DNA from 2 places in the Embleya sp. NPDC059237 genome. Region 2 is predicted to be linked to the other one. Evidence: riboswitches for the same ligand, from Rfam matches in the RefSeq annotation. Region 2 holds a riboswitch; the other holds the start of a gene.
The links. A riboswitch is a leader RNA that binds a small molecule or an ion and turns the genes downstream of it on or off. The one in region 2 is predicted to bind S-adenosylmethionine.
Positions count from the first base shown of each region.

Region 1: linked by a shared signal. The riboswitch ahead of thrC (threonine synthase) and the one ahead of ACFXKZ_RS46780 (aminotransferase class V-fold PLP-dependent enzyme) in region 2 are both predicted to bind S-adenosylmethionine.

Region 1 covers NZ_JBHZAE010000003.1:405,530-416,602, reverse strand. Annotated here, with positions in the region: gene ACFXKZ_RS12475 (hypothetical protein) at 1-514, shown strand, start outside; gene ACFXKZ_RS12470 (hypothetical protein) at 704-2,095, shown strand; gene ACFXKZ_RS12465 (DUF916 domain-containing protein) at 2,893-3,909, shown strand; gene ACFXKZ_RS12460 (hypothetical protein) at 3,952-5,118, shown strand; gene ACFXKZ_RS12455 (trehalose-6-phosphate synthase) at 5,215-6,696, opposite strand; gene ACFXKZ_RS12450 (glucosyl-3-phosphoglycerate synthase) at 6,912-7,889, opposite strand; SAM riboswitch class I at 8,082-8,235, shown strand; gene thrC (threonine synthase) at 8,252-9,526, shown strand; gene ACFXKZ_RS12440 (MoaD/ThiS family protein) at 9,523-9,801, shown strand; gene ACFXKZ_RS12435 (cold-shock protein) at 10,223-10,426, shown strand.
Region 2 covers NZ_JBHZAE010000025.1:36,589-47,661, forward strand. Annotated here, with positions in the region: gene ACFXKZ_RS46735 (Ig-like domain-containing protein) at 95-1,273, shown strand; gene ACFXKZ_RS46740 (cytochrome bc complex cytochrome b subunit) at 1,474-3,117, opposite strand; gene ACFXKZ_RS46745 (Rieske 2Fe-2S domain-containing protein) at 3,117-4,202, opposite strand; gene ACFXKZ_RS46750 (c-type cytochrome) at 4,199-4,999, opposite strand; gene ACFXKZ_RS46755 (heme-copper oxidase subunit III) at 5,046-5,675, opposite strand; gene ACFXKZ_RS46760 (cytochrome c oxidase assembly protein) at 5,751-6,863, shown strand; gene ACFXKZ_RS46765 (ribonuclease E inhibitor RraB) at 6,873-7,283, shown strand; gene ACFXKZ_RS46770 (response regulator transcription factor) at 7,411-7,824, shown strand; gene trpD (anthranilate phosphoribosyltransferase) at 7,910-8,992, shown strand; SAM riboswitch class IV at 9,146-9,262, shown strand; gene ACFXKZ_RS46780 (aminotransferase class V-fold PLP-dependent enzyme) at 9,496-10,896, shown strand.

The DNA of each region.
Region 1 (11,073 bases), on a different contig from region 2:
CCCGGAGGGCGACATGCCGGAGCGGCCGACCCCCGACATGTACGGCGACGGCTCGCTGCACGCGCCGGCGTATCCGATCGGCGTGGCCTCGGACCCCTCGGCCGGCTGGGACGACGCCTCGCTGACCGAACCCACCCCGGTCATGGGTGTGTTCGGCGGCCCGGGCGCGCTGCGCACCCAACTGCGCGAGGTGTTCGCGATCGCGCTGATGACGGTCGGGGCGATCGTCGCCTCGACCGTGGTGGTGGTGCTCGGCCTGCTCGTGGTCTTCACCGCAGCCGCGTGGTCGCTCAAGGAACGGCGGTTCGCCGCGTTCTACATCCCCGGCACGACGGCGCTCGCCTTCGCCATCGGGATGTGGCTGCGGGCCACCGGGCACCTGGGCACCGATCTGACCCGGGACGAGGCCTGGGACCGGTTCGGCGAGTTGGTACCGGCGATGGTCCGGGTCGCCGCGATCGCCGCGTCGTTGTACCTGCTGTGGCGGCTGAACCGGCGCCGACTCACCACGTAGACGCGGGGACGGGCCCGTGTCGCGACCCGCCCCCGGTGTGACGTACTCCGCCGCCGGGAGCGGGATTTCCGCTCTTTACGATTCCATTAATTAGGTTAGCCTTACCTCATCTGCACAAGGCGGCGCCCGGACCTACCGCTAATAGGTCCGGGCGCCGCCCTGTGCACACTGCCAGATGAGGAGCCAAGGATGACCAACGGAACGCGGCACAGGCCCGCGAGCCGCCTGATCCGCTGGGGAGCGATCGGCGCGACCGGCGCCCTGGCCGTGGCCGGCGTGAGCCTCGCCTCGCCCGCGCGGGCCGCCACAACCCCGGCGGTGAGCGTGTCGCCCGCCGTCGACATCGATCCCGACGGCGCGACGATCACCGTGACCGGCACCGGTTTCGACAAGACCCGCAACTCCGGCAACGGGGTCTACGTCCTGTTCGGCCCGAAGATCGACGACTACTACACCAACGCGAGCGCGTACGGCGCCCAGGCGTGGGTCGCCGGCAGCAAGATGAGCGCCGACGGCGCCTTCACCACCACGCTCGATGTCAAGGCGAAGTACACCGACGGCAACGGCAAGGAGGTGGACTGCCTCAAGCAGGAGTGCCGCGTCGTCACCTTCGCCGCGCATGGTGCGAGCATGACCGACCGCAGCCAGGACACCTTCACGCCGGTCGCGTTCAAGAACACCACCCCGCCGCCGGCGCCCAAGCTCACGGTGACCCCGGCCGCGGGCGCGAACCCCGACGGCCAGAACTTCACCGTCACCGGCACCGGTTTCGACCCGGTCCGCGACGGCGGCAACGGCGTCTACGTCGCGTTCGGCCCCAAGGGCAGCGACTGGAACACCAACCCCGCGCCGTACCAGGCGACCAAGTGGGTGCGCACCACCCCGGGCAACTCGCCGGGCCAGGCCAAGCTGAACGCCGACGGCAGCTTCTCGCTGACGCTCGACGGCATGAAGGCCAAGTACCGGAACAAGGACGGCGTCGAGTACGACTGTGCCGTCACCACCTGCCACGTCGTAGCCTTCGCCGCCCACGGCTCGCCGGACCGCAGCCAGGACACCTTCGTCCCGGTCGCGTTCAAGGCCCCGACCAACCCGGGCCCCGGCACCGGCTACCAGGTGATCACCACCGACGTGCGGGGCGGCCCGCTGACCCTGGGCGTCGGCGGCACCGACGTCGCGCTCCCGGGCGTCACCCTCAACGGCAAGGACACCTTCACCGGCGGCGCGCTCAACCCGCTCACCGTCTCCGACGCGCGCGGCACCAACGCCGGATGGACGCTCACCGGCCAGGCCAGTGACCTGACCTCGGCCGGCGGCCGAATCGTCGGCGACAACCTCGGCTGGACCCCCACCGCCAAGTCGGTCACCGGCACGCTCCCCACCGGCGGCGCCACCGCCTCGGTGACCCCGGGCGCTCCGGCCGACCCGGGCACGGGTCTCGGCCGGGCACGCACGTTGTGCGCGTCGGCGGCCGGCGCCGGTGCGGGCTCCTTCGAATGCGGTGGCACCCTCAAACTCGGCGTCCCCGGCACGACCGTCCCCGGCACGTACACGGGCACACTCACGCTCACGCTCATCTGACCACCCCGGCCCGGGCGGGCCCCAACGCCCTCGGCGCCGCCCGTCCCGGGCCGGTTTTACCCACCCGCTCCACCCGTTGCGTTCACCCCGAAGGCTGCGGTTCTACAGGCCCCGTCCCCGACCCGACGGGGCCCCGCGACCCATCGCGGCCCGGATTGGCCGGTTACCCACCCGCTCCACCCGTTGCGTTCACCTCGAAGGGTGCGGTTTTACAGGCGTCGTCCTCGGCCCGACCGGGCCCCGCGAGCCATCGCGGCAAGGGACGCGCACCCCCGTGGCGCGTCAGCGCCCACGACCCGGGCCGCCCGCGGGATCGACGCGCGCAGCGCGGAGAGCGGCGGAGCCGCAGAACTCGGGCTGGGTGACCCGGAGCGAAGCGGAGGGGCGCGCAGCCCCTCGCGAGCCGGCGCGAAGCGCCCAAAAGAAGCAACGCTGCGGACACGACTCTGGCTCCGCCCTTTGCTCGTGTCGCGACTCCGGTTACCCGACCTGCTCACGTCCCGACTCCGGTTACCTAAAACCCTCCGTCCGAGCCCTTGATGAGTCCACGAACCGTCGGCTCAGTTGTGAAGTGGCTTCTCCTCCGCTTCGCTCCGTCGGCGCGCGGGAGGGGGGCGTTGCCGCTGCGCGGCGCCTACCGAATTCCGGCTCCGCTGTGCTCCACCGGTTGCGCAGTGGGTTGCGGCTCCGCTGCGCTCCGCCGCCGGTGCGCGGATCCGCTCACCACACATCCGACTCCGACCACTCGACCCACCGTGCCACCCACCCCGCAGCAAAGCCGCCCCGGGAGCCCCGCAATGCCCGCCGCCCCGCTTCGTGCCCTCTCCGCCGTCCTGATCGCCCTCGTCGCGCTCGTCCTCCTCCCGGCCACCCCCGCCCGAGCCGCCGACGAGTTCACCTGGGGCGTGCAACCAGCAGGCAGCCGGGACCACTTCGTGCTCACCGCCGCCCCGGGCCAGACCCTGGTCGACGTGGTCGGCGTGTCCAACTTCGGCGCCGAGCCGCTGACCCTGCGGGTCTACGCCACCGACGCGGTGCTCGCCGTGGACGGCGGGATGACCCTGCTGACCGGCGCCGAGCAGCCCCGGGACGTCGGCTCGTGGATCGGTTTCGACGCCGAGTCGTACACGATCGCGCCGGGCAAGCGCGCGGACATCCCCTTCCGGCTGACCGTCCCGGTGGGCGCCACGCCCGGCGATCACACCGGCGCCATCGTCGCCTCGATCAAGGCCGCCGCGACCGGGCCCGGCGAGCAGCGGTTCGACGTGGACCGGCGGGTCGGCGCGCGGGTGTACCTGCGCGTGGACGGTCCCGCGCTGCCGGGGCTGGCGATCGAGGACCTGCGACTGTCCTACGACAACCCGCTCGCGATGTTCGGCGGCGCCGAGGCGGTGGTGCGCTACCGGGTCCGCAACACCGGCAACGTACGGACCACCGCCCGGGCGCAGACCACGATCTCCGGCCTCGGCGGCCGGCGACTCGGCGGCCCCAAGCACACCACGCTGCCCGAGTTGTTGCCCGGGGCCACGCACGAGGTGGTCCAGCGCTTCGCCGGCGTCGTCCCGGCCGGGCGCCTCACCGCCGACGTGAAGGTGACGGGTGATCCGGCGACCGCGGCCGGCAAGTCGACCGCCATATGGGCGCCGCCGTGGTTGCTCCTCGGCGCGATCGTGCTGCTGCTCGGCGCGCTGATCGGCCGGATCGTTCGGGTCGTCCGGCGCCGCGGACGCGCCGCCGCCGAGGGCGCGGCGACCACCGAGGCCGGCAACCCCGCCGACACCCGCACCGAAGCCACCGCCGACCCGACCGGCTGACGACCCGCCGTCGCGTTGCCCGAAATCCCTTCAGGAGCCGCCATGTTCACCCCGCACACTCCGCCCGCTCGGCGCATGCTCACCGCAGCCGCCGCCTTCGGCCTGACCGCCGCCGGCATCCTGGCCGCGCCGGCCGTCGGCGCGGCCCCGTCGACCTCGACGCCATCGACCACCACCCCGTCGGCCGCCCCCACCGCGACCGTCTCGCGCGGCGCCGAACTGGCCTCGGGCGGCGACGAGATCACCGTGACCGCTCGCGGCTTCGCCCCCGGCGCGAAGGTCACCGTCGCGCTGTACGGCGGCGACACCGTCGACTCCAAGGGCAGCCGCGTGCTCACCGCCGACGGCAACGGCTTCGTCGCGACCCCGCTCGTGGTCGGCACCGGATTCGCCCCGGACGCCCCGGCGTTCGAGGTCCGGGTCGGGGCCGAGGGTGGGGCCACCGCGAGGGTCGGGCTGACCTTCGCCGCGCCCGCGCCGACCGCCGCGGCACCCCGATCGTTGCGCGCGGCCACGGCGGCACAGGCCGCACCGGCCGCGGCCCCTCGGGCCGCCGGTGGGGTGAAGCTGACCGTGTCTCCGAGCACCGGCCTGGACCCGGCGGGCGCCTCGATCACCGTCAAGGGCTCCGGCTACGCGGCCGGCAGCGGTAACGGGATCTACGTGGTGTTCGGCCCGAAGGAGGCCGACTGGACCACCAACGCGGGCAACTACGGCGCCTCGAAGTGGATCAAGGCATACGGCGCGGACGGGGTCGACCCGGACGGCACGTTCTCGGTCACGCTCACCGACGTCAAGGCCGCGTACAAGAACGGCGCGGGCAAGGACGTCGACTGCCTCAAGACCGCGTGCTACGTGCTGACCATGGCCGCGCACGGCTCCCCCGACCGCAGCCAGGACGCCTTCGTGAAGGTCGCCTTCAAGGACGGCTCGACCACGACCGCCGGGACGAGCGCGGGCACCACCGGCGCAGGCACCACCGGTTCGGCGAGCATGGGCAGCACGTCGGCCGGCACCTCGGGCGGAGCCGGCGGGGCCGCGGGATCCACCGGCGGCTCGGGCGGCACGTCCGGTGGCGGCAACCTGGCGCTCACCGGCCCGGCCGGCCTCGCCGCCGCGGGCACCGTCGGCGCGGCCCTGGTCGCCGCCGGCACGGTCGCGGTGGTGACCACGCGCCGACGCCGCGCCGCCGCGCCGACCGCGGCCTGAGCATCGAACCCCGAGCACCGAGCACCGAGTCCACCGCCATATGCCTGTCGAACCGCGCGGTTCGACAGGCATATGGCCGCCCGGTCACCCACCCGGTCAGACGTCCAACGCGTCCAGTTGCTCCAAGAACCACTGCTGCGGGTTGAGCGCCACCGCCGCTGCGGCCAGCCGCTTGGTGCGCTGGAGCCGGTCGGTGGTGTCCATCGTCAGCGCCTCGTGCAGCGCCTCGGTGGTCTGCGAGACATCGAACGGGTTGACCACGATCGCGTCCTCGCCCAACTCCTCGCACGCGCCCGCCTCGCGCGAGAGCACCAGCGCGCAACCCCCGTGTCCCTCGTCCAGGAGGGAGACCACCGGCACCTCCTTGGCGACCAGGTTCATCCCGTCCCGGATCGGATTCACCAGCGCGACGTCGGCCAGCCGATACGCCGCGAGCGAGCGCGGGAAGTCGTCGTTGACGTGCAGGATCAGCGGCTGCCAGTCGTCGGTGCCGAACTCGTCGTCGATCTCCTTGGCCACCCGCTGCACCGCGGCGGTGTACTCGCGGTACTCCGGCAGGTCGTGCCGCGACGGATAGGCGAACGCCACGTGCACCACCCGGCCGAGCCATTCCGGTCGGGTGCGCAGCAGTTCGCGGTAGGCCAGCAGGCCCCGGACGATGTTCTTGGACAACTCCGTACGGTCCACCCGGACGATCACCCGACGGTCGCCGACCGCCTCGCGCAGCCCGGCGAGGCGGGTGTCCACGTCGGCCCGGGACGCGCGCTCGCGCAGAAACTCGGCGTCGGCGCCCAGCGCGTGTACGCCGATCTCGGTCACGTGGCCCGCGTGCGTGACGGTCATCGCGTCCCGGTCCACCTCGGCGCCCAGCACGTCGGCGCAGCAGTCCAGGAACGCCAGCGCCCAGCGCCGGGAATGGAATCCGGCGTGGTCCGCGCCGAGCACCCCTTCGAGCACGTAGCGGGCGATGTCGTCGGGCAGCAGCCGGAAGTAGTCCGGCGGCGCCCAGGGGGTGTGCGCGAAGTGGCCGATCCGCAGGTCGGGACGCAGTCGGCGGAGCAGTACCGGCACCAGGGTCAGGTGGTAGTCCTGTACGACGACCTTCGCGCCCTCGGCCGCCTCCTCCGCCAGGGCCTCGGCGAACGCCTGGTTGTACGCCTCGTAGGAGGCCCACTCCTTGCGGAAGCGCGCGTCGAAGACCGGCTTGGAGGGGGTGTCGTAGAGCAGGTGGTGGACGAACCACAGGGTCGAGTTCGCTATGGCGTTGTACGCCCGCGCGAAGGTGCCGGGGTCGATGTCGAGCATCCGCACGGCCAGCCCGCCGGTGTCGTGACCGGCGAGATCCAGCCGGCCCGAGGGCGCGGCGCGGGTCGCGGTGCGGTCGGGCTCGCCGAGCGCGGAGCAGACCCACACGGCGCCGGTGCCCTGCCCGGCGGTGGACAGGCCGGACACCAGTCCGCCGCCGCCGCGCCGCACCGTGAGCGTGCCGTCGTCCTCCAGGGAGAAGGAGACGGGACCGCGGTTGGAGGCGACCAGCACCCCGGCGGGAGAGGGGGTGGCGGGAGGGGGAGCACTCATGCCCCGACCCTAGCCACGCATCCCGGTGCGCAAACCCGGGCCGACCGTGCCCTCGGTTCGAACGGTGTGGCGAGTATCACGCCCACCGACCACTACCACACGTAGTCGGATTGTGCCTCTCGGGCATCGGCGGACCCCGGGCCACCGAGGCGGAAACCCGGGCCGAACGCCGGGGAAACCTGGGCCGAACGCCGGGAAAACCCCCGGGCCGGGGGTCAGCGCCCGACCAGGCGGGTTCGTGCCCGGTACTCGGGCACCGTGGCCATCGGCGGTCGCTCCCGGGCGGCGATGTCGTGGGTGCGTACGCGAAAGCCCGCCTCGTCCCGTTCGAACTGGGTCAGCACGGTGTTCGGCGCGGCCGGGTGTGCGCCGGCGGGGCCGCGGCGCAGTCGGCGCTCGACGGCCTGGAGTATCTCCGCCGCCATCCGCCCCAGGCCCGCCTCGTCCTGGTGGTTGTGCCGCCGCACACCGACGTCCACCTGGGCCATCGCGTCCAGGCCGACCAGGCGCAGGGTGTCCACGAGCATCGCGGTCTCGATGCCGTAGCCGCACGGGAAGGGCAGTTGTTCGAGCAGTGTGCGGCGGGCCGCGTATTCGCCGCCGAGCGGCTGCACGAAGCCGGCCAGTTCGGGCCAGTGCAGGTTGAGCAGGGGGCGGGCGACCAATTCGGTGACCCGGCCGCCGCCGGCGGGCACGATCGTGTCGCCGATCTCCAGCGGCCGGTCGTACATGGCCTTGACCAGCTGGACCGAGGGGTCGGTGAGCAGCGGGCCGAGGATCCCGGTGACGAAGTCCGCCGAGAAGTCCTTCAGGTCGGCGTCCACGAACGCGACGATGTCGCCGTCGGTGACCAGGAGCGAGCGCCACAACACCTCGCCCTTGCCACGCACGGCCGGGAGCGCGGGCAGGATGTCGTCGCGGTGCACCACCCGCGCGCCCGCGTCGGCGGCCACCCGCGCGGTGTCGTCGGTGGAGCCGGAGTCGACCACCACCAGCTCGTTCACCAGCGGTACCCGCTCGACCAGCTCGGTCCGGATCACCTTGACGATGTCGCCGACGGTCGCCGCCTCGTTCAACGCGGGCAGGACGACGCTGACCCGGGTGTCGCGTTTGGCGTCGAGAAGCCTGTCGACGGGCCAGTCGGCGGCGGCGGAGGACCGCCGTCGGAGCCAGTCGCCCACCTCGTGCGTCACGTTCGAAGATCCCCTGTCGTCGCCGGTGTTCCGGCCTCGGTCGTTCCACCCTTTATCGTCTCGCGAGGTGGACCGGATGATCGACGCGGCACCGGTTCGGTTACAGTCGTCGTCACCGGTTACGACGATCGCACGTCGGACCGGACAAACGCGGACCGGCCACCCGGCGAAGGGTGTGTCCACCGCCATAGCAGCTCATCCAGAGGGGCAGAGGGAACGGCCCGTTGAAGCCCCGGCAACCATCCGATCGTCATTCCTCGTGACGCGCTTTCGGCGCGAGCGAGCGGCCGACGAGTCGGACAGGTGCCAAGTCCGGCCCGTGGGACCCCACGGGTAAAGATGAGGACAGAAAGGCCCTCGCCATGGCGACACCCACCGCCACCCGCACCACCAGCGCCATCCCCACCTCCTTCGGTCCGGCCGTCGCGCTGTCGTGTCGCGAGTGCGGAGAGCGCACGGAGCTCGGCCCGAAGTACGCCTGCGAGTCCTGTTTCGGCCCCCTGGAGGTCGCCTACGAGTTCGGCACCGTGACGCGGGAGCGGATCGAGGCCGGGCCGCACAACATCTGGCGCTACGCGCCGCTGCTGCCGGTGTCCGCGGACGTCGCGTCCCGGCCCAGCCTGAACCCCGGCTTCACCAAGCTCGTGCGGGCCGAGAACCTGGGCCGCGAGCTGGGCGTGCGCAACCTGCACGTCAAGGACGACTCCGGGAACCCGACGCACTCCTTCAAGGACCGCGTGGTGGCGATCGCGGTCGAGGCCGCGCGCACCTTCGGCTTCACCACGCTGTCCTGCTCGTCCACCGGCAACCTGGCCGGCGCGGTGGGTGCCGCCGCCGCCCGGGTGGGTCTGCGCAGCTGTGTGTTCATCCCGTCCGACCTGGAGGCCGGCAAGGTCGTCACGGCGGCGGTCTACGGCGGCGAGCTGGTCGCCATCGAGGGGACCTACGACGAGGTCAACCGATTCTGTTCGGAGCTGATCGGCGACCCGGCCGGCGAGAGCTGGGGCTTCGTCAACGTCAACCTGCGGCCCTACTACGGCGAGGGTTCCAAGACGCTGGCCTACGAGATCGCGGAACAACTCGGCTGGAAACTGCCGGAGCAGATCGTCATTCCCATCGCGTCGGGGTCGCAGCTGACCAAGATCGACAAGGGCTTTCGCGAGTTGATCGCGCTGGGTCTGGTCGAGGACGCGCCGTACAAGATCTTCGGCGCCCAGGCGACGGGGTGCTCCCCGGTGGCCGCCGCGTGGAAGGCCGGGCACGACGTGATCCGCCCGGTGCGGCCGGACACGATCGCCAAGTCGCTCGCGATCGGCAACCCTGCCGACGGCCCCTACGTGCTCGACGTGTGCAAGCGCACGGGCGGCGCGGTGGAGGACGTGAACGACGTCGAGGTGGTCGAGGCGATGAAGCTGCTCGCGCGTACCGAGGGCATCTTCGGCGAGACCGCGGGCGGGGTCACCGTGGGCTGCCTGCGCAAGCTGCTCGAGTCCGGCGCGCTGGACCCGGACGCCGAGACGGTCGTGCTCAACACGGGCGACGGCCTCAAGACGTTGGACGCGGTCACGCCGACGACCGGACCCACCGCGACCATTCGACCCACCCTGGACTCCTTCCGAAAGGCCGGCCTCGCATGAGCGTCTCCGTTCGCATCCCGACCATCCTGCGCACCTACACGGGCGGGGCGGCGGAGGTGTCCGCCGAGGGCACCACGCTCGCCGAGGTCCTGGACTCGCTGGAAAAGGCCCACACCGGAATTCGCGCGCGCATCCTCGACGACGAGGGCAAGCTGCGTCGCTTTGTGAATCTGTACGTGGAGGACGAGGACGTGCGCTTCGCCGACGGGCTCGCCACGGCGATCCCCGACAAGGGCACCGTTTCGATCATCCCGGCGGTCGCCGGGGGTTGCTGACGCGATAGGCCGAGCGTCCCGATCTTCCTCGATCGGGCACGAAACGGAACCGGGAAATCCGCCGCGCGAGCACCGCGCGGCGGATTTCTTCGTTCCTGCCGAAGGTTGTGCGTAACCCGGGTTTAACCGGCTCCATTTCCCGTCTTTGGCGGCGGCGCGTCGGTAAACCCGTGGTCGGGATCACATCCGATATGTGCGGAAAGTCGTTTTCCTGGTGGATTGAAATACGGCTTTTTCTAAGACTCGCGAAGAATGCGAGTTTTATTCGCTCGGGAATTCTCGTCCGATTGACCTGTTGCTCCGGGCATCCGTCCGGATACATTCAGCCGCGGTCGTAGCAGAGGGCCGGGTCCTTCTGGATACGAACCCGGAGCTGCGGCGTGCAGTATCCGTGAAAGGGCCAGTAACAGGGGAGTTAGGAATGGCTCAGGGCGCCGTCAAGTGGTTCAACGCGGAGAAGGGGTACGGCTTCATCGCGGTCGACGGTGGGGCGGACGTTTTCGTCCACTACAGCGCGATCCAGATGGACGGGTACCGGACGCTCGAGGAGGGGCAGCGAGTCGAGTTCGAGATCTCGCAGGGGCAGAAGGGGCCGCAGGCCGACATGGTCCGCGTCACCGCCTGAACCGGGAGCCATGCGCTCCTCTGCTCCTCTGCTTGAAACGGTCCACACCACGGACTGCACGACACATCGCGGCACATAACGCGCCCGATCCTGTCGGATCCATGACCGGGGCCCGGCCTTCCCGCCAAGCGGGGGCCGGGCCCCGGTCGTTGTCCCCCGGCCCCGACGTGCGGGCGGCGGCGGGGCGCGGGTGCGGCGGTACACGCGAATCCGCTCCGGCGGGAGGCGGCCCACCAGAGCGATGCGGACGACGCGGCCGAGCCCGCCACCCGCCCCCGCACAACCACAGGCACGGCACCCGAACTCGGCATGGCCACAGACGACCCGGCGGCGCGATCGGACCCGACGTGAGCCGGGGCGGCGCGACGCCCGAACCCGATGTGGGCCCAGGGGCGGCACATCCGAACCCGTCCCGGCCGTGCGGGCAACGCCGTGGTCCGAACCACGCGACCACGCAACCACCGCAGGCCCGGCAGCCGGGATTCCCGTTCCGGGGCCGCTCCGGACGTGCCGGGGCGGGCGGGCCCGGCCAGGGGCCGTGCAGGCGGGCGGGGGCGCACACGTACCCGTGTCGGGCGGCCGAGGCCGAGCCCCGCGGCATGTGGACGGGCCGCGCCTCGGGGCCCGGGTGGGGGGGTTGGGGTGGT
Region 2 (11,073 bases):
CAACCGCGCGTGCTCCGCGCTCGCCCCGCACGGCTGGAGGTCTTGCATGATGCGGAATGGAGCTGTTCGCCCCCGGTGGCTCTGCGCGGCCCTCGTGTCGGCGATTCCCCTGGTGTTCGTCGCCGGCTGCGGGACCTGGGACAAGCACCGCGATGTCGACAAGCCCCGCCCCGACGCGGGCGTCGCCCAGGTGGCGGTGGACGTGCGGCCGGACCGACCCGCGCAGCCGGGCCGGCCGATCGTGGTCAGCGTGCGCGAGGGCCGGTTGTACGCGGTGAACCTGGTCGGCCCCGACGGCAGGGCGGTGCCCGGGGGCAACGCGCCCGGCGACGCGACCTGGTCCAACTCCGAGCCGCTGGGCTACGCCACCAAATACACGCTCACTGCGTCCGCGGTGGACGCCTTCGGGCACACCACGACGCGTACCGAGGACTTCACCACCATCGCCCGGGACGCCGAGTTGACGGTGGACACGGTGACGCCGGACGCCGACTCGACGGTGGGCGTCGGCATGCCGATCACCGTCACGTTCCACGGGCCGGTCACCGATCCCGCGCAGCGCGCCGAGGTGGAGCGGCACCTGGAGGTGTCCACTTCCGCGCCGGTCGAGGGCGCCTGGGGCTGGGTGGACGACAAGACGGTGCGTTATCGGCCCAGGGCGTACTGGCCGGTCGGCACGAAGGTGGCGGTGCTCACCAGCCTGCTCGGCGTCGACTTCGGGCACGGCGTGTACGGCGGTCCCGGCGGGCGGGTCGGCTTCGACATCGGCGATTCGGTGATCGCCACGGTGGACTCCGGGGCGCACACGATGACGGTCAGGCGCAACGGCACCGACCTCAAGACCGTCCCGGTGACCACCGGCAAGCCCGGCTTCACCACCCGCTCCGGCACCAAGGTCGTGCTCGGCAAGGCGCCGCACGTGCTGATGGACGGCACCACGGTCGGCATCTCGGCGGACAGCAGCGACGGCTACCGGCTCGACGTGGAGTGGGCCACCCGGGTGACCTGGAGCGGCGAGTTCGTGCACGCCGCGCCGTGGTCGGTGGGCTCGCAGGGCAGCGCCAACGTGAGCCACGGGTGTGTGGGGATGAGCACCGACAACGCCAAGTGGTTCTACGACCAGGTCAAGATCGGCGACGTGGTCACCGTGGTGAACACGGGCGATCCCAAGGCGATGGAGCCGATCGGCAACGGCTACGGCGAGTGGAACCTGGACTGGCCGGACTGGTTGGCCAGGAGCGTCGTGGGAGCGGGCACGACCCGGCCGCTGTGAGGGCGATGTCGGTGCCTGTGCCGCCAACCGTGACCTCCGGGGCCGCGTCGGCCCGCGGGGCGGCCGGGAAGGGCCCTGTACGGCCGACTGCGGGGCGAACGACGAAGGGCCCCACCGGATTCCCCGGTGGGGCCCTTCGTCGTTCCTGCGCGTCCTACGGGTCGTGCCGATGTGGCGTCAGCAGCCCGGCCCCGGTCGCGTCAGTGGTGACCGTGTCCGCTGGTCAGCTCCTTGTACTCCTCCGCCGTCGGCTTCTCGATCGGCTCGGCGAAGTACCAGTGCGACATCCGCGACCGCAGCTTGTCCGAACGCTTGACCTTGCGGGCCACACCGTTCTCGTCCTCGGCCGCTTCCAACTCGTACGGCTTCGGCTGCTCGTGCGCGGTCAGGGTGTGCCGCATCCCCGGGTCCAGCGGCTCGTGGATCTCGATGAACTCGCCGTGCGGGAGCTTCTTGATCACACCGGTCTCGCGGCCGTGCAGGACCTTGTCCCGGTCCCGGCGCTGCAGACCCTTGCAGATCCGCACCGTGGCCAGGTAGGCCAGCACCGGGGCGACGAAGAAGGCGACCCGACCGATCCAGGTGATCGAGTTGATCGACATGTGGAAGTGCGTCGCGATGATGTCGTTGCCACCGCAGACCCACAACACGCCGTAGCAGGTGATCCAGGCGACACCCAGACCGGTGCGCACCGGCATGTTGCGCGGGCGGTCCAGGAGGTGGTGCTCACGCTTGTCGCCGGTGATCCAGCCTTCGATCCACGGGTACATCGCCATGAACGTGAACAGCACACCGGGCAGGATCAGGGACGGGATCAGCACGTTGAAGCTGAACGTGTGGCCCCAGATGTTCCACTCCCAGTTCGGCATCAGGCGCAGGGATCCCTCGAGGAATCCGATGTACCAGTCGGGCTGGGAGCCCGCAGTGATCTGTCCCGGGTTGTATGGACCGTAGGACCAGATCGGGTTGATCTGCACCAGGCCGCCGAGCGCGGCGGTGATGCCGAACACAATGAAGAAGAAGCCACCGGCCTTGGCCGCGTAGACCGGCAGCAGCGGCAGGCCCACGACGTTCTTCTCGGTCTTGCCCGGGCCGGGGAACTGGGTGTGCTTCTGGTAGAAGACCAGGATCAGGTGGACGGTCACCAGACCGACCATGATCGCCGGGATCAGCAGCACGTGGATGGTGAACAGGCGCGGGACGATGTCCTCGCCCGGGAACTCCCCGCCGAACAGGAAGAACTGCACGTAGGTGCCGACCAGCGGGATCGCCAGGACGACGCCCTCGGCGATGCGCAGACCGGTACCGGAGAGCAGGTCGTCGGGCAGCGAGTAGCCGGTGAAGCCGTTGACCATGGCCAGCACGAGCAGCAGGAAGCCGAACAGCCAGTTTATTTCGCGCGGCTTGCGGAACGCCCCGGTGAAGAAGATCCGGAACATGTGCACGAACAGCGAGGACACGAAGATCAGCGCCGCCCAGTGGTGGATCTGACGCATCGCCAGACCACCGCGGATGTCGAAGCTGATGTCCAGCGTCGAGGCGTACGCCTGCGACATGTGGATGCCCTGCAGCGGCACGTAGGAGCCGTCGTAGACGACCTCCTGCATGCTCGGCTTGAAGAACAGCGTGAGGAACACGCCGGTCAGCAGCAGCACGATGAAGCTGTACAGCGCCACTTCACCGAGCATGAAGGACCAGTGGTCCGGAAAGACCTTGCGCAGGTTCTTCTTCGCCGCGCCGTAGATGCCCAGCCGGCTGTCCAGCGCGTCGGCCGCGCGAACGGCCGCGTTGTCCGGGATCGGGGTGCTCTTGTTGGCCCCGCCCTTGGGTTGTTCGCTCGACATCAGCCACGCTCCCAGAAGCTCGCGCCGACCGGTTCGGCGAAGTCCTGCGACGCGGCGAGATTACCCGCCTCGTTCACATGGATCTTCAACTGCGGCAGCGAGCGAGCGGCCGGGCCGAACACGACCTTGCCGTCGTCCGCCAGGTCGAAGGTGGACTGGTGGCACGGGCACAGCAGGTGGTGCGTCTGCTGCTCGTACAGGCCGATCGGGCAACCCACGTGGGTGCAGATCTTCGAGTACGCCACGATGCCCTCGTGGCCCCAGGCCAGTTCCTTCTTGGACTTGATGTCCTTCGGCTCCAACCGGACCAGCAGGACCGCGGACATGCCCGCCTTCTCCAGCCAGCCGTGCGAGAGCTCCTCCTTCTGACCGGCCGGGCCGTACTTCTCGACCAGACCCTCGGGAAGCGCCATGGTGAGCGAGCCCTTGACGATGTCGTCCGGCTTGATCGGCAGGCCGGTCGCCTCGTTGATCAGCTCCTTGCCCGGCTTCCACTCGGTGTGCCGGAGCTTGGTGCCGGGCAGCGGGCCGAGGTCGCGCAGCAGCACCACGCCGGACAGCGGCACCAGGGCCATCGCGCCGATCATCGTGCGCCGGATCAGCGGCCGACGGCCGATCACCGAGTCGGAGGCGCCCTGGGTGAACTCGCGGATCGCGTATTCGCGCGTCTCCGGGTCCGAGGTGAACTCGTGGCGCTCCTGAACGATCTCCTCGTCCGTCATCAGCGTGCGCGCCCAGTGGATCGCGCCGGCGCCGATGCAGAACAGCGCGATGCCCAGGGTGCCGCCGAGGGCGGCGTTCTGGGCGCCGATCTTCCCGAAGAAGAAGATGTCGATGATGCGGTCTTTGTCGATGCCGACGTACGACCAGATGAAGCCGATCGTGGCCAGCATCGAGATCACGAAGAGGAACGCGACCTGACGCTCGGCGCGATTGGCCGCCTTCTCGTCGATGTCGGTGCGGCGCGGCTCGTGGGCCGGCAGGCCGGGGTCGGCGAACGGGTCGCCTTCCGCCGGAACATGTGCCGAGGCGGGAACCTCGGGCAGGTGCTCTTCGGGCACTTCGGATTTGTCCTGGCTACTCATTTGGTCCTGGCCTTGGGGGTCCGGGCGGCAATCCAGATCGCACAGCCGATCAGCAGGCCGAGCGCGATGATCCAGCCGAAGAGGCCCTCGGAGACCGGGCCGAGGCGGCCGAGACCGAGACCGCCGGGGTTCGGCTCCTTGTGCGTCGTCTCACGCACGTAGGTGACGATGTCCTTCTTCTGCTGCTCGGGCATCGTGCTGTCCGGGAACGAAGGCATGTTCTGCGGGCCGGTGAGCATGGCCTCGTAGATGTGCTTCGGGTCCACGTTCTTCAGCGGCGGTGCGAACTTGCCCTGGGTCAGGGCGCCGCCCTCGCCGGAGAAGTTGTGGCACTGCGAGCAGTTCGTGCGGAACAGCTCGGCGCCGTTGACGATGTCGCCGTCGGGCGCGTACATGTTCGCCGTCGGGATCTTGGGCCCGGCGCCGAGGGAGGCCACGTACGCGGAGAGCTGCTCGATCTGCGCCGGGGTGTAGACCTCGGGCTTGCGCGGTGCCTGGGCACCGGGCTGCTGGAGGGGCATCCGGCCGGTCGACACCTGGAAGTCGACGGCGGCCGCGCCGACGCCGATCAGGGAGGGTCCGTCCGAGGAGCCCTGGGCGTCGAGCCCGTGGCAGGTCGAACATCCGCTCAGGTAGAGCTTCTTGCCCGCTTCGACCGCGATGGAGGCAGAGTCGTCGGCCTCCGCCTTCTTGGCGGGCGCGAACGCGGCGTACAGCCCCCCCGTGGCCGCGAGCGCAAAAATGAGTACGACGATCGCCGCCAAGGGGTGGCGTCGCCGCGCGGAGAGCTTTTTCACGGATAACCCCGGTCCAATGTCGTCTGCGTAGTGAGTGTCGGGACGTCTACCTGATGACGTAGATCGTGAAGAACAGACCGATCCAGACCACGTCGACGAAGTGCCAGTAGTACGAGACGACGATTGCGGCCGTGGCCTGCTCGTGCGTGAACCGTCGGGCCGCGTAGGTGCGTCCGAGGACCAACAGGAAGGCGATCAGACCGCCCGTCACGTGCATGCCGTGGAAGCCGGTGGTCAGGTAGAAGACCGAACCGTAAGCCGACGACGAAAGAGTCGTGCCCTCCTTGACCAGCTCCGTGTACTCCATCACCTGACCGCCGACGAAGACGGCGCCCATGATGAAGGTGATGATGAACCACATGCGGAGCTTCTTGACGTCACCGCGTTCGGCCGCGAAGACGCCGAGCTGACAGGTGAGCGAGGACAACACGAGGATCGTCGTGTTGCCCGTCGAGAACGGGATGTTCAGCTCACTGGCATGCTCGCGCCAGGCGTCCGAGCCGGTGACCGACCGGATCGTGAAATACATCGCGAACAAGGCCGCGAAGAACATCAGCTCCGACGCCAACCAGACGATCGTGCCGATGCTGACCAAGTTGGGACGGTTGAGTGTCCCGTGTGTCCCGTGTGAGGGGGGCCCGGTTTCTAGTGAAGTTGCTGTCGCCACGGCGGCCATTATTGCGGTCGCCGGATCTGCCCACACTTCGGGGGGTAACCCTCGTTGAACGTGTCGGGGTTAGGCTCTGGTTCCGTGAGTGGCTCTGCAGGCGATGCCGGGATGTTCCTGGCACACGCGACCCCCGGGAACGTCCCGCCCGAACTGACCCCCATTCGGCTCCTGACCGGGTGGGTGTTCGAGCCGATCCCGATCCTGGTCGCGATGTTGTTCGGCGGGCTCTATCTGTACGGGGTGCACAAGCTCAGGGCCCGCGGGGACGCGTGGTCGCGGTGGCGCACCTTCTCGTTCCTGGGATTGGGCCTCGGCACGTTCCTGATCGCGACCGAGTCGGCGCTGGCCGCCTACGACACCGTGTTGTTGAGCGTGCACATGGTGCAGCACATGGTGCTGGCGATGATCACGCCGATCTTCCTGGCGCTGGGCGCGCCGATCACCCTCGCGCTGCGCACCCTGCCGACCAAGTGGCGTAATCGGCTCAACGCCCTCCTGCACAGCAGATTCTCGAAGGTGGTCACCTTCCCGGCCTTCGCCGGCTTCGTCTTCGTGCTCAATCCGTTCGCGCTGTACTTCACGCCCTGGTACGAGCTGACGCTGCGCAACACCTTCATGCACGACATGAATCACGTGCACTTCGTGATCATCGGTTGCATGTGGTTCTGGCCACTGCTCGGGCTCGACCCGATGCCGCGCGCGAGCCATCCGATGCGGTTGCTCGCGGTCTTCGCGACGCTGCCGTTCCACGCCTGGCTGGGCATCGCGATCATGAGTTCGTCCACCGTGCTGGCCGGTGACTGGTACAACGACCTCGGTCGCGACTGGGGCGCGAGTCCGCTGTCCGATCAGGGCACCGCCGGCGGGATCCTGTGGGGCAGCGGCGACATCATCGGACTGCTCGTCTTCCTCGTGTTGTTCGTGCAGTGGGCCAAGGCGTCCGAACGTGAGGCGGTGCGCGAGGACCGGCGGCTCGATCGACTCGAACTGATCGAGGCCGGGCGCAAGGCCCGGGAGGAGCGGTTGGCGCGCGAGGCGGCGGCGGGCGGCGACGGCGCCGGGGGCGTCGGGGATGCCGGAAAATCCGTCGCGAAGAGCACTCTTGCGGGTGACTCTGCCCGAACGGCGGACGGCGATTCGGCCGTCCGGGTGGCCCCCGGAGCCGAGCCGAGGTCGGCGAGCGGGGCCGAGTAGCGTCGCGGCATGATCCTCGAACGGTTCCTCCGCCGGCGGCGTGCCGAGCCCGTGCCCGTGCTCGTCGACGACGGCACGCTGGTCGTGGTCGGCTCCTGCTTCGATCCGGCGCGGGCCGACTCGGCGGTGGTCGCGGAGATGCGGGCGGCCGGGGTGGCGGTGGAGACCGGTCCGTTCGTGATGCGGCACGTGGTGACCCTGCCGGACCACGACGCGGTCGCGGAGGCGACCCGGATCCTGGCGGCGGACGGATGGGCAGTCACGGTCGTGGCGGCCGACGAGCGGCCGCTGCGGGTGCGGATCGCGCGGCAGCAGGTGCTCACCGGCCTCGAACCGGCCCGCGAGCGCACCCGGATGGCGGGGCTGGCGCAGCGGTTGGGCGGGGACGCCGAGGGCTACGAGGTGCTGGCGCGTGGGTGAGTCGGGCGGACCCGGGCGGTCGGGCCGGGATCGGAGCGTGACGAGCCCCACATTCCGGCGGGGAAAAGCGCTAACATCCGGGGCGGATCCAAGTTGTCGTCCCGTACCCGGACTCAGGCAGGTGGACATGACGCGCGGCGAGACCATGACCGTCCTTGTGTACAGCGACGACCGCAACACCCGTCGGAAGGTCACCCTCGCGCTCGGGCGCAGGCCCGCCGTCGACGTGCCGTTCGTGGAATACCTGGAGTGCGCCACCGAGCCCGCCGTGATCGAGGCGATGGACAAGGGCGGCGTGGACCTCGTGATCCTGGACGGGGAGACCGCCCCCGCCGGCGGCATGGGTGTGTGCCGGCAGCTCAAGGACGAGATCTACAACTGCCCGCCCGTACTCACCCTGGTCGGTCGCCCGCAGGACGCGTGGCTGGCCACCTGGTGCCGGGCCGACGCGGTGGTCGCGCATCCGTTGGACCCGCGCACGCTTGCCTCGGCGGCGGCCGACCTGATCCGCGGGCGGATCGCGGGACGCCAGCCGGCCTGACCGCATCGCGGATAACCGTCGGGTGTCGCCGGTCCCGGTCGGTACGCTGGCGCCGACTCATCCGATGACACTGCGGGAGCGGACCATGGGCGCCTCGGCCTCTACATACCAGAGCGGCGGCAACCCGGCGGCCCGTTCCTGGCGCGACATCCTGGCCTCGCTCATGCGGGGTGACGACCTGCCGGCGGATGCCACGGCGTGGGCGATGGACCACATCATGACGGGTGAGGCCACGCCGGTGCAGGTGGCCGGGTTCGTGATCGCGCTGCGGGCCAAGGGCGAGACCGTGGACGAGGTCTCGGGTCTGGTGCGGGCGATGTACGAGCACGCGTCGACCATCGAGGTACCCGGCCGCACGGTGGACATCGTCGGCACGGGCGGCGACCTCGCCCGCACGGTGAACATCTCGACCATGTCCGCGATCGTGGTCGCGGGCGCGGGCGAGACCGTGGTCAAGCACGGCAACCGGGCGGCGTCGTCCGCCAGCGGCGCGGCCGACGTGCTCGAAGCGCTCGGCGTGGTGCTGGATCTGACCCCGGAGCAGGTGGCCCGGACGGCCGGGGAGGCGGGCATCACGCTGTGCTTCGCGCAGCGCTTCCACCCGTCGTTGCGGCACGCCGCGCAGGCGCGGCGCGAGCTGGGGGTGCCGACCACGTTCAACTTCCTGGGCCCGCTGACCAATCCGGCGCGGGTCCGGCATCACGCGATCGGGGTCGCGGATCTGCGGATGGCGCCGATCGTGGCCGGTGTGCTGGCCGATCGTGGGGCCACCGCGCTGGTCTTTCGCGGTGACGACGGGTTGGACGAGTTGACCGTGACCACCACGTCCCAGGTGTGGATCGTGCGGGACGGCGACGTGCGCGAGGACCGGGTGGATCCGCGCGACCTGGGTATCGCGTTGAACGGGATCGAGTCGCTGCGCGGCGGCGACGCGATGTTCAACGCGGGGGTGGCCCGGAAGCTGCTCGCGGGGGAGAAGGGCGCGGTGCGCGACGCGGTGTTGTTGAACTCGGCGGCGGCGCTGGCCGCGCTCGGCCCGGGAGACGGATCGTTGACGCAGCAGTTGGCGGCCGGGATCGAGCGGGCGGCGGAGGCGATCGACTCGGGGGCGGCGCAGGCGGCGCTCGATCGATGGGTGGGCGTGACGCGGTCGTTCGCGCGAGGGTAGCCGGAGGCGGATGTGTACGCCGGGTGGGCCGAGGTGGGCCTGCCCGGCGTCGTCGCGTTCGGGCTCCGTCGGGGCGTGGGGGCGGTGTCCAGTATGTGGAACCGGTGGGGTGGTCGTTGCGCGCGGCGATTCCTGCGGTAATAATTCTGCGCAGGTCACGAGTGACAGTGGAAAGCCCCGGCTTGCTGTCCGGCAACCCTCGCTCCGCGGTGGGGTGCCCCGGGTGATGACACGGTCGGGCGTCGTCAGGCGTCCCGGCAAGCGCGGACCCCTGGTGTGGCGGCAGGCAATTGCCCCATGCGAACCGGGTCCTGTACCTGGGGAGCATGTGATGGCGTGAAATCTCTTTCTCGAAACGGGCTGATCGGCCCATTCCGTACGCGCTGAGTCGTCGCGCGTCGCTTTTCCGAGACCACATTTCATCCGGGGATCACTCCGCGCTGTTTTGATGTCGACTTCTCGACATTGCGTGGGTCGGTTCTCGTCTGCCGAGGAGATTTGCCATGACCGCCGGTACCGCTTCCGCCGCTTCCGCCGCCTCCGTTGCCTTCGACGCCGATGTCGCCATTGCCGCCCCGCTGCCCGTGGTCGGGCGGGATGTGCTCGTTCCGCTGGTCACCGGGGGTGAGGTGGAGTACGCGGCGCTCGACTACGGGGCCAGCGCGCCGTGTCTGCAGCGGGTGTGGGACGACGTGGCCGGCTATCTGCCGTACTACGGCAGCGTGCATCGCGGTGCCGGCTACCTGTCGCAGTTGTCCACCGAGCTGTACGAGCAGAGCCGGGCCACGGTCGCGGAGTTCCTCGGGTTGCGGGGTGACGACACGTTGCTGTTCACCCGGGGCACCACCGATTCGCTGAACCTGCTCGCCTCGGTACTGCCGCGCGGCACCCGGGTGTTCGTGTTCGAGACCGAGCACCACGCGGCGCTGCTGCCGTGGCGTCGGCATGCCGGGGTGACCCAGTTGGCGGCGCCGTCCTCGCCCGAACAGGCGGTCGCGGCGCTGGAGGCCGCGCTCGAAGGCTCCGGCGACGGGCCTCGGCTGGTGTGCGTGACCGGTGCCTCGAACGTGACCGGCGAGCTGTTCCCGGTGGCGGAACTGGCCGAGGTGGCACACCGGTTCGGGGCGCGGATCGTGCTGGACGCGGCGCAACTGGCGCCGCACCACCCGGTGTCGGTCGCGGACCTGGACGTGGACTGGGTCGCGCTGTCGGCGCACAAGCTGTACGCGCCGTTCGGCTCAGGGGTGTTGGCGGGGCGCGGGGACTGGCTGGACGCGGCGGAGCCGTACCTGGCGGGCGGCGGGGCGAGCAAGGCGGTCTCGCGCGACCACGTCGAGTGGCAGAGCGGCGCGGCCCGGCACGAGGCGGGGTCGCCGAACGTGATCGGCGCCTACGCGTTGGCGTCCGCGTGCCGGGCGATCACCGAGGCGGGGCCGGCGGCGCTGGTCGCGCGTGAGGAGGCGTTGTTGGCGCGGTTGCGGGCTCGGTTGGCGGAGATTCCCCAGGTGCGGACGCTGGAGCTGTTCGGGCCCGAGTCGGCGCGGGTGGGTGTGCTCTCGTTCGTGGTCGAGGGGTGGAACAGCTCGCGGTTCGCGGCGGTGTTGTCGGCGGAGTACGGGATCGGGGTGCGGGACGGGCTGTTCTGCGCGCACCCGCTGGTGCGGCACCTGTTGGGCGGGCGGGCCGATCAGCCGACCGAGTGTGGGTCGCCGGACGCGCCGGAGGGGCAGCAGAACCTCAACGCGATCCGGGTCAGCTTCGGTGTGGGGACGCCCGTCGAGCACCTGGACCGCTTTGCGGCGGCGGTTCGGGAAGTGGTGGAGCGGGGGGCGCGGTGGAGCTACACGGTGGATGGGGGCCGGTGCGTTCCTGATTCGGACCCGCGCGTGTTGCCTGCGGCGTGACGGGGGTGTGGGTCGGCGGGGGTCGCGTGCCTGGGCCTTGGACGGGGCGGGTCGTCCTCAAACGCCGGACGGGCTGACTGGGTCGCCTGCGGAGTTGGGTTGCGGCTTGCTTGTCCTCAAACGCCGGACGGGCTGACTGGGTCGCCTGCGGAGTTGGGTTGCGGCTTGCTTGTCCTC